3 regions of the Shewanella decolorationis genome follow, and region 3 is predicted to be linked to each of the others. Evidence: predicted binding sites of a transcription regulator. Region 3 holds the regulator's gene; each other region holds the start of a gene.
The links. Region 3 encodes MetJ, which represses methionine synthesis genes. Its sites were predicted from a motif close to TAGACGTCTAGACGTCTA; they were not measured.
Positions count from the first base shown of each region.

Region 1: msrA (peptide-methionine (S)-S-oxide reductase MsrA) is a predicted target of MetJ. The motif match lies at 2,220-2,237, and genes of this name have one in related genera.
Region 2: metH (methionine synthase) is a predicted target of MetJ. The motif match lies at 2,288-2,305, and genes of this name have one in related genera.

Region 1 covers NZ_CP037898.1:3,308,233-3,312,469, reverse strand. Annotated here, with positions in the region: gene pgm (phosphoglucomutase (alpha-D-glucose-1,6-bisphosphate-dependent)) at 1-1,607, shown strand, start outside; gene msrA (peptide-methionine (S)-S-oxide reductase MsrA) at 1,728-2,207, opposite strand; gene astE (succinylglutamate desuccinylase) at 2,486-3,520, shown strand; gene EYR25_RS14800 (thiamine pyrophosphate-dependent dehydrogenase E1 component subunit alpha) at 3,683-4,237, shown strand, end outside.
Region 2 covers NZ_CP037898.1:2,435,323-2,439,559, forward strand. Annotated here, with positions in the region: gene metH (methionine synthase) at 1-2,187, opposite strand, end outside; gene EYR25_RS11025 (histidine phosphatase family protein) at 2,422-3,144, shown strand; cobalamin riboswitch at 3,317-3,497, shown strand; gene EYR25_RS11030 (ABC transporter ATP-binding protein) at 3,631-4,237, shown strand, end outside.
Region 3 covers NZ_CP037898.1:456,780-461,016, reverse strand. Annotated here, with positions in the region: gene metB (cystathionine gamma-synthase) at 1-927, opposite strand, end outside; gene metJ (met regulon transcriptional regulator MetJ) at 1,150-1,464, shown strand; gene EYR25_RS02025 (sulfite exporter TauE/SafE family protein) at 1,572-2,315, shown strand; gene nrfD (NrfD/PsrC family molybdoenzyme membrane anchor subunit) at 2,500-3,444, opposite strand; gene EYR25_RS02015 (4Fe-4S dicluster domain-containing protein) at 3,447-4,013, opposite strand; gene phsA (thiosulfate reductase PhsA) at 4,026-4,237, opposite strand, start outside.

The DNA.
Region 1 (4,237 bases), 1.9 Mb from region 3:
TGGTGAATATTCCAAAGCTGATGAGCCATTATTACAGCATCAAACCTAATGTGGATGCTGCCGAGCAACGTGTGACGTTTGGGACTTCTGGGCACCGTGGAACTGCGTTTCAAGCAAGTTTTAACCAAGACCATATTTGGGCGATTACCCAAGCCGTTGTCGATTATCGCCAATCGGTGAATATCGAAGGGCCACTCTTTTTAGGTATTGATACCCACGCCTTATCTTATGCGGCTTACGTGTCGGCGATTGAAGTGTTAGCGGCCAATAAGGTGACTGTGCATATCCAGCAACATGATGGTTTTACGCCAACACCAGTGGTGTCCCATGCGATTATTTGCGCCAATCGAGAAGCGGCACTGACGGGTGCCGCCTTAAGCGATGGTTTGATTATTACCCCATCCCATAATCCGCCGCAGGATGGTGGCATCAAGTACAATCCTCCCCATGGCGGCCCGGCCGAAGGCAATATTACTGCATGGATTGAATCCCGCGCCAATGATTACCTGCGCGCAGGACTGAAGGGCGTTAATAAGCTCACCTATGCCGACGCGTTAGCCTCGGGTTATGTGCATGCCATCGATTTGATTACCCCCTATGTGGCGGATTTAGTCAATGTGGTTGATATGCACGCTATCGCCAAGGCTAAGCTGAAATTGGGCGTTGACCCATTAGGCGGTTCGGGTATCCATTATTGGGCGCCGATTGCCAAGCACTATCGCATCGATATCACCTTAGTTAATGATAAGGTCGACCCAAGCTTTAGCTTTATGTCGCTGGATAAAGACGGCAAGATCCGCATGGATTGCTCTTCGCCCTATGCGATGGCAGGTTTACTGGCCCACAAAGAATCCTTCGATTTATGTGTCGGTAACGACCCTGACTACGACAGACACGGTATTGTGTGTCCGGGCACGGGGCTGATGGATCCTAACCACTATTTAGCGGTCGCGATTGATTATCTGCTGACCCACAGACCTGAATGGAGCGAGCAGTTATCTATCGGCAAGACGCTGGTATCGAGCGCGCTTATCGATAAAATCTGTGCCTTCCACGGCAAAAAATTACTCGAAGTCCCCGTTGGCTTTAAGTGGTTCGTCGATGGGCTAGCTGAGGCGACTATTGCCTTTGGCGGTGAGGAGAGTGCGGGCGCCGCCTTCCTGCGCCGTGATGGCACGACTTGGTGTACCGACAAAGACGGTTTTATTCTGGTGCTGCTTGCGGCCGAAATGCTTGCGGTTACTGGCAAGACGCCGGGGCAACGCCATCAAGAATTAGTGGCGCAGTTCGGTCAAAGCTTCTACAAGCGTATCGACAGTCCGATTAGCCTTGAGAACAAAGCAAAATTTGCCAAGCTTAATGCCGAAACCTTAAACGCCACTATGCTGGCGGGTGAGAAGATTGATGCCGTATTAACCCACGCCCCAGGTAACAATGCCTCGATAGGTGGCATCAAAGTGACGACGGCCAATGGTTGGTTCGCGGCGCGGCCGTCGGGTACTGAGGCGTTATTTAAGATTTACGGTGAGAGCTTTATCAGTGAGCAGCATCTTGCCGATATCATTAAGGACGCACAGGTCTTAATCGATAAGGCGCTTAGCGCCTGATTTAGCGTTTACGCATTCTTTTTACAGATAAAAAACGCACTCATAGAAATCCTATGGGTGCGTTTTTATTGGCAGCGATGAGAAGCAAAAGCTGCTCACTCGGATGCTAAATGGTTATGATCAGTACTCGAGATGGCAACTTGGTAAGTTGTTCTTATCGATATAGTTTTGATGATATTCCTCTGCCACATGGAATTGCTGTAACGGCACAATCTCAGTGACGATATGACGCAATCCCCAACGACCTGAACGGGCAAAGGCCAGTTTGGAGGCTTCGGCCGCGGTTTTTTGCTCACGGTCGTGGAAGAAAATGGTACTGCGGTACTGAGTGCCGATATCGCCGCCCTGCATATTGAGCGTGGTCGGGTTGTGGTTTTTCCAAAACACATCCAGTAACTCGTCGTAGCTGACAATTGCAGGGTCAAATTCTACTTGTACGACTTCGGCATGACCTGTCTTGCCTTTTTTGACTTCCTCATAGGTGGTCGCTTCGTTATTGCCACCCATATAGCCGCAGGTCGCGTTGGTCACGCCGTTGACTTGTCTAAAGAAATACTCCACGCCCCAAAAACAGCCGGCACCGAAAGTTGCTAACGCCATGATAAATCCTGATAGAAGTCTAGATGGCTAAGGATTGTGATAAAACTCATGCCTAAAAGCAAGTGTGTCGACAAAATTAATCCTATGTCGACCAAATGTGGCTAAGATGCTGTTGTTTTGCCGTGAAATGCGCTTGTTTGACCAGAATGACAGAGTAACGGCCCAAAAACTTGTGTTAGTATGGATGCGCTTTTTAAGGCGGGTAACGATAAGTGCCATGAAACAGGTAGTTATTGCCATCACTCCCGTCTCTAACACGCTATTATAAGGAGAATTCTGTGTTACAAGCTCTGTTAGATTCGAAGGATTTTCTCGCGCTGACCCTCGCCAATCCTGAAACCCTCGGGGATGAGTTTGGTTTCACCTTAGGGGAACATACTCGAGTCGAGGTGTGGGACACGGGGGTCATCGTTTTTGAGCCAGCACAAGCCCAAGGTAAGGATGTCATTCTCTCCTGCGGTGTCCACGGTAATGAAACCGCCCCCATCGAACTCTGCAATACCTTAATCAAACAGCTTCTCCAACAAAAAATCATCGCCAAACAACGCACGCTGTTTCTTATTGGCAACCCTTTAGCGATTAATAATGGCACTCGTATTATCGACGAGAATATGAATCGTCTCTTTAGTGGTGAGCATTCAAATCCGCCGGGATTAGTGAATCCAGAGCGGGTACGGGCGAAAAAATTAGAAGCCTATGTAGACCGCTTCTTTAAGGGCGCAGCCGCAGGGCGCCAGCGGATCCACTACGATTTACACACGGCGATGCGTGCTTCAAAACACGAAAAGTTTGCGATTTATCCCTATCGTCCCGGTCGGGCTTACAGCGCCGAGCAAATCATGTTTTTAGCGGCCAGTGGCGTGGATACCGTGTTATTTCACCACGAGCCGACGACGACCTTTAGTTATTTTTCCTCCGAGCAGTATGGCGCCGATGCCTTTACCATTGAATTAGGTAAGGTATATCCCATGGGGCAAAACGATATGACGCGTTTTATTGCCGCCCAAGAGATGTTTATGCGCCTTATCACAGACAAACCCTTAGCGCTTGAGCCATTCTCGGCGAATAAGGTGAATTTGTATCAAGTGTGTCGGGTGATTAACAAACATTTTGATGATTTTGAATTTACCTTCGCGACCGATGTCGAAAACTTCCGATCGTTCCCGAAAGGCTTTGTATTGGCCCGAGAGGGTGGACAGGAAATTAAAGTCGAACAGGAATTTGAAGCGATTGTTTTCCCTAATGCTAAGGTGCCCATCGGCAATCGCACTGTGATATGCCTGATCCCTTCAGTCGCGCCAGATGTTCGCTAGTTTTGTAAAGCATTATATACATGCCCACAGGGGATTAGTTGTCGTTTGAACTGTGCCAACGGTTGATAGGTAGTTTACGTTAACGTAATGTTCATCCGGCATATTCGTATAAATTAGGCGTTGTGGATTTTCCATGGCGTAACGAGATAACAAGAGCACAATATGAGCAAAGCAACACTCAACACTGATACAGTGCACCGTGTCGGCTTCTTGGATAAGGCATCGCTTCACATTCCTATCCTTCGAATTCTACAAGCAGACGGCACTACCTATGAAACCGCGGTTTTGCCTGTAATAGATGAAGCCTTAGCCACCAAAATTTACGATACTTGCGTATTCACGCGGGTACTCGACGAACGTATGTTAGGCGCGCAGCGTCAGGGACGGATCAGCTTCTATATGACCTGTACGGGTGAAGAAGCGGCGATCGTCGGTAGTGTCGCGGCGCTGGACGCTGAGGACGTGATCCTCGCGCAATATCGCGAACATGCGGCGCTGCGTTACCGTGGTTTTACCACTGAGCAGTTTATGAACCAAATGTTCAGCAATGAGAAGGACTTAGGTAAAGGTCGCCAGATGCCAATCCACTACGGCTGCGCGGCGTTAAACTACCAAACCATTTCATCGCCACTGGCCACGCAAATTCCGCAAGCGACAGGTGTCGGTTATAGCTTGAAAATGCAGGGCAAACGTAATGTCGCCGTCTGTTATTTCGGT
Region 2 (4,237 bases), 2.0 Mb from region 3:
GAACATTTTGCCCGAGCCAAACAGGTCGCCGACGATATTCATACCGTCCATCAGCGGGCCTTCAATCACATCCAAAGGCCGTGAGGCAAGTTGGCGCGCCGCTTCGGTATCTTCGTCGATAAATTCGGTTATGCCTTTGACCAGCGCATGGGCGAGACGTTGATTAACCGGCCATGAACGCCATTCTAAGTCTTCTTTCTTGGCGGCACTTGAGCCATCGCCACGGAATTTTTCAGCAATCTCAAGCAATTGCTCGGTGTTGTTTGAGTCTTCAACTGGGCAGGGCAGGTTGAGCACGACGTTCTCTACCTTATCCTTAAGCTCGGGGTCGATATCATCGTAAATCGCTAGCTGACCCGCGTTGACGATACCCATGTCCATGCCGACTTTAATCGCGTGGTACAGGAATACCGCGTGAATCGCCTCACGCACAGGATTGTTACCGCGGAAGGAGAACGACACGTTCGACACCCCGCCGGAAATCATCGCGTGGGGCAGGGTGGCCTTAATCTCTTTAATGGCTTCAATAAAATCGACGGCATAGTTATCGTGCTCATCGATACCCGTGGCAATGGCAAAGATATTCGGGTCGAAGATAATGTCTTCGGGTGGAAAACCCACCTTATCGACTAGCACGCGGTAGGCGCGGGTACAGATCTCGACTTTGCGCGCCTTAGTGTCGGCCTGACCTTGCTCGTCGAACGCCATAATAATGGCCGCGGCGCCGTAGCGTTTCACTAGGGTTGCCTGCTCGATAAACTTCTCTTCGCCTTCCTTCAAGGAAATAGAGTTTACGATTCCCTTGCCTTGAATACATTTGAGGCCCGCTTCAATCACCTCCCACTTAGAGGAGTCGATCATAATCGGCACGCGGCTGATATCCGGCTCAGAGGCGATAAGATTTAAGAACTTATGCATCACCTCGACGCCATCGAGCATGCCTTCGTCCATGTTGATGTCGATGATCTGCGCGCCGCTTTCTACCTGTTCACGGGCGACATCGAGCGCCTGCTCGAACTTACCTTCTTTGATCAGTTTTAAAAACTTAGCAGAACCCGTGACGTTGGTACGTTCACCCACGTTCACAAACAGGGTTTGGGCGTCGATAGTGAGCGGTTCCAAACCCGATAGACGGCAGGCGACGGGGATCTCGGGTAATAGCCGTGGGGCAAAGGGCTCTACAGCTTCGCGAATGACCTTAATATGCTCGGGCGTGCTACCACAGCAGCCGCCGATAATGTTGAGCATGCCTTCACGGGCCCATTCTTGGATAACGCTCGCCATATCCTCTGGGGTTTCATCGTAACCGCCAAACTCGTTTGGTAGACCCGCGTTAGGGTGCGCCGACACATAACATTCGGCGATGCGAGATAATTCTTCGACGTAGGTGCGCAGCTCCTTAGGGCCGAGGGCACAGTTAAGGCCGATGGATAAGGGCTTGATATGGCGAAGGGAGTTATAAAAGGCTTCGGTGGTTTGTCCGGTCAGGGTTCGGCCCGAGGCATCGGTAATGGTGCCGGAGATCATAACTGGCAAACGCACTGGTGAATTTGGTCCAAAGAGTTCATCGAACACGGTTTCGATGGCAAATAAGGCGGCCTTAGCGTTTAAGGTATCGAAAATGGTCTCAACCATAATGATATCGGCGCCGCCTTCTATCAGGGCGCGGGTCGATTCGCAGTAAGCGGTCACTAACTCATCGAAATGGATATTGCGAAAGCCTGGATCGTTAACATCGGGGCTGATAGAGCAAGTGCGGTTAGTGGGCCCTAACACACCGGCGACATAACGTGGCTTACCCGTGGCTTGCTCGATTTCATCACAGGCCTCACGGGCGAGGCGCGCACCTTCGCGGTTAATTTCGGCGGACAGCGACTGCATATCGTAGTCGGCCATGGCGATAGTGGTGGCGTTAAAGGTATTGGTTTCAATAATATCCGCACCGGCTTTAAGGTAGTCGATGTGAATTTGTTTGATGATATCTGGCTGCGTGAGCACTAAAAGATCGTTATTGCCCTTAACGTCGGTATGCCAATCCTTGAAGCGCTCGCCACGGTAATCGGCTTCCTCAAGCTTGTAGCCTTGGATCATAGTACCCATGGCGCCGTCTAAAATCAGAATGCGCTTTGACAACTGGTTGCGAATGTCTGCCAGTGTTTGGCTGGCTCGATGGAGAGATATCGCCATAAATGATTACCTTTACTACAGCTAAGTTGAGTCCAAAGTACGCAATCGGGTGACAAATTGCATTTTATTATTGAATGTCGTTCGTTATGCTTTGGACATTTATACGTATAGACGTCCATAATACGCGACATCGGATTGTCAGGGCAAGGTGAAAGTCATTAGGAGCGAGAATCTAGAATCTAGGCTTTGGTTCCTAGCACCTAGATTCTAGGCCCTAAGTTTTTAAAGGCATATATGAAACAAGTTCGCTTATTACTGTTGCGCCACGGGGAATGTGAAGGTGGGGCGATTTTGCGTGGCCGAGTCGACGTGCCTTTGAGTGACAAGGGCTGGCGGCAGATGTCGGCGGCGGTGGCGGCGCAGACAGCTGTGTGTCACGGCATTTATAGCTCGACCTCAAAGCGCTGCGCCGAGTTTGCTAAGGCTTTTGCGGCTGAGCTGCATTCGAGTGCGTCAGTAGGCATAAGTTTAGATGCGCCCGCGCCTTTGCCGCTCAAGGTCAACCTGCTAGAGGAGTTACAGGAAATAGCCTTTGGCGATTGGGATGGCTGCCTGCTCGATGACTTATATCAACGCGATGGCGAGCGGATGACGGCCTATTGGCAGAATCCCTGGGAGGTGACGCCGCCCAATGGTGAGACCATGGCAAGTTTCGAGGCCCGTATCGATGGCGCGATAGCGCAAATCCTCGATAAAGAGTTTGCGCTGCTGACTATGGATGATGAACAGGCCCATGGGGAGTTTAATGCCAGTGCTCCTGCGGCCAATATTTGGGTGGTGACCCACGGCGGGGTTATTCGCCACTTGATGTCAAGGGCGCTAGGGGCGGTGAAAACCTTAGGTTTTTACAGTCAGCTCGCCTTACCCGTGGCGGCGGTGGTGACCATCAATATCCTCGAGGATGAACAAGGCAAAAGATACTGGCGTTTAGATTGGCCATCGGGCCACTGTGAGTAGCTTGCAAGCATCAGTCACCGACATGATGAAAATTTTCTGATTTAAACAGCATTGCCTAATGAGCAAGATATAGGATAATGCTTTTCCCTGACGTTTGAGTTAGATAGCGTGCTCTGTACGTTTAACTCAAAGGTCGCAGAAATAGGTGTTAGGAATTTTGTGCAATTGAGTGCTATTGCTTAAAGGCAACAGTGTTTAAGCGCGCCGGATAACCCAAACATAATAGGGAATCGGGGAGCTGCCCGTCAGTAGCCCGAACTGTACCCGCAACTGTGAGTAGTTAAAAGAAGTACCTAGAACCTAGAACCTTCTTTTCTACAAGTCAGGATACCTGCCTATTTCTGTTTTCGCTGCGTGCAGCCTTAGTTCTCGAGCGGGTAACTCGAGGGAGCAGAAGATGACATTTATCAGTTTTGTCCTGTTGGCCCAAGTGGCAGCAGGCTTAAATCACACCAATCAATATCCATGTGGGAGCAATCGTTAGTGATGCATACCACATCGAGTCTTGCGCCAATAGCACCCGCTACTGCTTCTGCTAATACGGCACTTAAGGTCAGCCAATTGAGCTGGGCGATTGAGGGGAAAACCATTCTCTCGGAGATTAGCTTTGCCCTGCCGCAGGGGGAGATGCTCGGGCTGATAGGCCCAAATGGCGCGGGTAAATCCAGTCTGCTGCGCTGTTTATACCGCTTTATTCGCCCTGCTAAAGGTCATATCAGCTTGTTTTCGCAGGATATCAGCGAGCTGTCGCCCAAGGCGTTTGCCTGTAAAGTGGCTGTGGTGCAGCAGGATACACCGCAATATTTCGATATGACCACAGAGCAATTGGTTGCCATGGGACTCACCCCCCACAAGGGGATGTTCGATACCAACTCTAGCGGCGACGGTGAAAAAATTGCTAAGGCGCTGGAAAAGGTAGGCCTTAGTCATAAAGTGCATCAACAATACGATCGTTTATCGGGTGGCGAGAAGCAACGCGCCCTGATCGCCCGCGCCATAGTGCAGCAGCCGCAACTGTTGATTTTAGATGAGCCGACAAACCACCTCGATATCCGCTATCAAATTCAAATCTTAGAGCTAGTGCGCAGCCTTG
Region 3 (4,237 bases):
GGCCTCGCCGCCCTTAAGCTCAAAACTCAGCATAGCGCCAAAACCTTTTTGTTGCTTGGCGGCAATGGCATGACCGGGGTGGTCCGTAAGGCCGGGATAATACACTTTGCTCACCACAGGACTACTCGTCAGCACATCCACAATACGCTGGGCATTGCTTTGGTGCTCACGAATACGCACGGCTAAGGTACGCAGACCGCGCAGGGTTTGATAACTGTCGAAGGCTGAACCCGTTAAGCCCAAGGTGTTTGACCACCAATGTAAGGTCTCGCCGAGTTGAGGATCTTTGGCGATCACCGCGCCGCCCACCACATCGCTGTGACCATTGATGTACTTAGTGGTGGAGTGGATAACGATATCGGCACCCAGTAATAGCGGTTGCTGTAAAATTGGTGAGAGGAAAGTGTTGTCCACTACCACTAACGCGCCCACACCGTGGCTCGCCTTGGCGATAGCTTCGATATCGACGACTCGCAGCAGAGGGTTAGATGGGGTTTCAATCCACACCATCTTAGGTTGCTGGGCGATGGCTTGCTCAAGCGCTTGGGCGTCGGTTTGATCGACCACCAGCAGTTTAAATTGGCCCTTTTTAGCCAAGTTAGTAAATAAACGGTACGAACCGCCGTAGCAATCGTGGGGCACCACCAGCAAATCATCGGGGCCGAGTAAAGTGGTCACTAAGGTAATGGCTGCCATGCCTGTGCAAGTCACCACACCGGTTGCGCCCTTTTCCAGCTTAGCTAGGGCATCACCTAGGATGCTGCGGGTAGGATTGCCGGAACGGCTGTAATCAAATTCACGAGGATTTTTATGACCATCGAAGGCGTAATTCGTCGACAGGTAAATTGGCGGCACCACAGCGCCATACTGAGTATCGCTTTCGATACCCTGACGCACTGCTAATGTGGCTAATTGACGTTCGGTCACTAATTTACCTGCGGTCATCGGGAACTCCTAAGTTCGCAAAGAGATGTCTGGACGTCTAAATGTACCTAAGCCCAGTGGTATCGTCAATAGGCGTTAAGACGTTTAGACGTCTAAACATAAAGAAATCTGTTTGCAATCGCTCAGAAATAGTAGCAATAATTTGACTGTAATCTGTAAGGGTTTAAAATCTGCCCCGAATTTAGCGTTATAACAGGTGAGTCAATGACTGAATGGAATGGGGAATACATCAGCCCCTATGCTGAACATGGCAAGAAGAATGAACAAGTAAAGAAAATTACTGTGTCTATTCCGCTCAAAGTGCTAAAAGTCCTCACGGATGAACGTACCCGTCGTCAGGTGAACAACCTGCGCCACGCCACCAATAGCGAACTGTTGTGCGAAGCATTTTTGCATGCCTACACCGGCCAGCCTCTGCCTGATGATGCCGATCTGTCAAAAGAGTGCCCAGATAGCATCCCCGCCGAAGCCAAGCGGTTGATGGACGAAATGGGGATCGAGTGGGAAGATATGGAATAACGCTCAGGCGTCCATAATTCTGCCGTACCTAATCATTAGGGATCGTTAATACTCATCTTGCCTGATGGGTTAGAGTAACGATCCCTATTTTATTTTGATGGAATCCTATGTTCTCCTTGATAGATCCACAAACGCTCGCTATTGCGTCTGTGATTGTGTTTTTAGGTGCCCTCACCCAAAGTCTGATTGGCTTTGGCCTTGCTGTGGTGGCGAGTCCGCTGCTGTATATTGTCGACCCCGAATTAGTGCCCGCCCCGGTGATTGTGATGGGCTTTTCCATCGCCCTACTCACCCTACTGCGTGAACGCGGCCATTTAGAATTCAATGGCTTGCAATACGCGCTTATCGGTCGAGTACCCGGAGGTTTTATCGGTGCCAGCCTGTTGCTGTTTGCGCCGCAGCCGATTCTTGGTTTAGCGATTGCAGCCATTGTGGCAGTCGCCGTGGTGCTGAGCCTGTATAAATTTAGCTTGCCAGTGAATAAAGCGACGCTATTTGGCGCGGGCGTGGTATCGGGGATCTTCGGTAATATTGCCGCCATTGGTGGTCCGCCGATGGCGATTCTGTTGGCGGGTAAGGATGCCTCAAAGTTTCGCGCCGCACTATCAGCCTTCTTTATCTTCAGCTCGACCATAGCGCTGGTCATTCTTGGGGTGACGGGCCTGCTCGAAGTTAAGCATTTATGGTTATCCCTGATGCTGTTGCCCTCAGTGTTTTTAGGCTATTTAGTGGCGGGCAAACTGGTGGGGAATGTGGATAAGCATAAGACCAAGATGGCAACCTTAGCCCTCTGTGCTATCAGCGCCTTAGTGCTTACGGTGAAATCTGTGATTGAGCTATTGCCGCAATAATTACCGCAATAATCCTCTTCCAATCGCAGCCAATTGCCGCCATAAAAAAGCACCGTTACCGGTGCTTTTTGCTTGCAGGGATGCGTGTTGTAACCCATTTGAGTATCACTTAATCGTATTAAAGTAATACTCATATTTGTGCGCTAGTTTGAATGCCATGGGTTAGAGCATTCGCTAACATCACTTAGCTCAGGTAGCTTTGTCCCGCATACACGATAAAGTGTCTCAGTGCTAACACGCCGGTTAAGCTGGCGCAGGCCACCATAATCATCGCGCCCTTGCTGTGGCGAGTTGCGGCAGGCAACAGCATAAACAGCAGTGGCACACCAAAGCCAATCCCGACCACGCCAATCCAGAATACGCTTGCCCACACGCCAGAGGTGAGTGATGCCAGCGCCGCAGCCGCCGCACCGCCCTTAAAGTACAAGGCGCAGAACAACATAAACAGGAACATGATTTCGATTGCCATCACTGGCAGCTCTAAGCCATGCATTTTGGCTAAGGTCTTGTCGTGACTATCGGTTTTGAACATCACCAGCGCCAGCACCGCATTGGCCGCAGCGCCCGCCGATAAACCAGATACCAAGAACAGCGCTGGTAATACCGCAGTGTTCAGCATCGGATAGGCATTCATCGCCGAAATTAAGAAGCCAGTGTAAGCGCCTACGCCAATCGCGAGGACAAACAATAGCACTTCAATCAGCTTTCTAAAGGGCATCAGCAGCTTAGCGATAGGCACTAAGAAACCTAAGCCCCACTTTGGCAGTTCATCACGCAGTACTAAAATTGCGTAGGCAAATGCCAAGGGGGAGTAAGCCAGCAGCGCTAATACCCCAATCGCCATAACGGACTGGAAGTTATAGTTAATTAAAATCAGCCAGAAGTGGAAAGGCTTAGTTAAATCAAACACTAAACACGCCAAGCCTAAGCTGATTGCTACAGGGCCAATAATCGCCGCAGCCTTGAGGATATTGCTTTCAACTTGCGTTTTTTCTTGATTGAACCAACGCAAGCCAATGCCAATCAGCAAACTTCCGGCGGATAAACCCGCCATAAACAGATACACGGCGATGACCCAGTGCCAAGTGACGGGATCATATTGCGCCATATCGCCCCAAGTATTGTTCATAATCAAATCCCCCCTCTTTTGGTAGGAACGCGATATACCCTAGGATGAGTGCCTAAATGGGTCTTATCTTGGTAAGTGATCTTAGTGTTAAGCAGTTTTGCCACATCACTTTGTGGATCGTTAGCATCGCCAAACACCAATGCATCGGTCGGACATACAGTCACACAGGCTGGTTGTTCTCCACGGGCTAAACGGGTGTCCTTACAGAAGTTACACTTGTCAGCCACTTTGGTTTCGGGATTCATAAAACGCACTTTGTAGGGGCACGCCGCCACGCAGTACATACAACCCACACACTTGTCGCCGTGGATAGAGACAATGCCGTCCTCGCCCACGTAGGCCGCGCCCGTTGGACACACCTTCACACAGGGCGCATCTTCACACTGCTGACACGACACTCTGTGGTACTTAAAGTGCAGATGTGGCATTTCGCCATAGGGCCCTTCGACTCTCACCTGCAAACGGGTCACCCCTTCTGGTACGCCGTTTTCACTGCGGCAAGCCACGTTACAGGCTTGGCAGCCGATGCACTTGTTCTCATCGTGCACCATCACATATCTTTTAGTCATTTGAGCCTCCAATTAGCGTTTTGCCAGCGTGACGCCAGTGGTGTGTACTGTCATGCCACACACAGGTGCGGTAACGTGGGGCAATAAGTTTCCGCAGTGGATACCTTTGCCTGTCGCTCTGACCAACTCTTTGTTTTTAGAGCCAAAGCCCATATAAGCAAACACGGTATCGGGGCGAATGCCTGGGGTGACTAACGCATGACCTTCCTCTGTACCTACGCTGC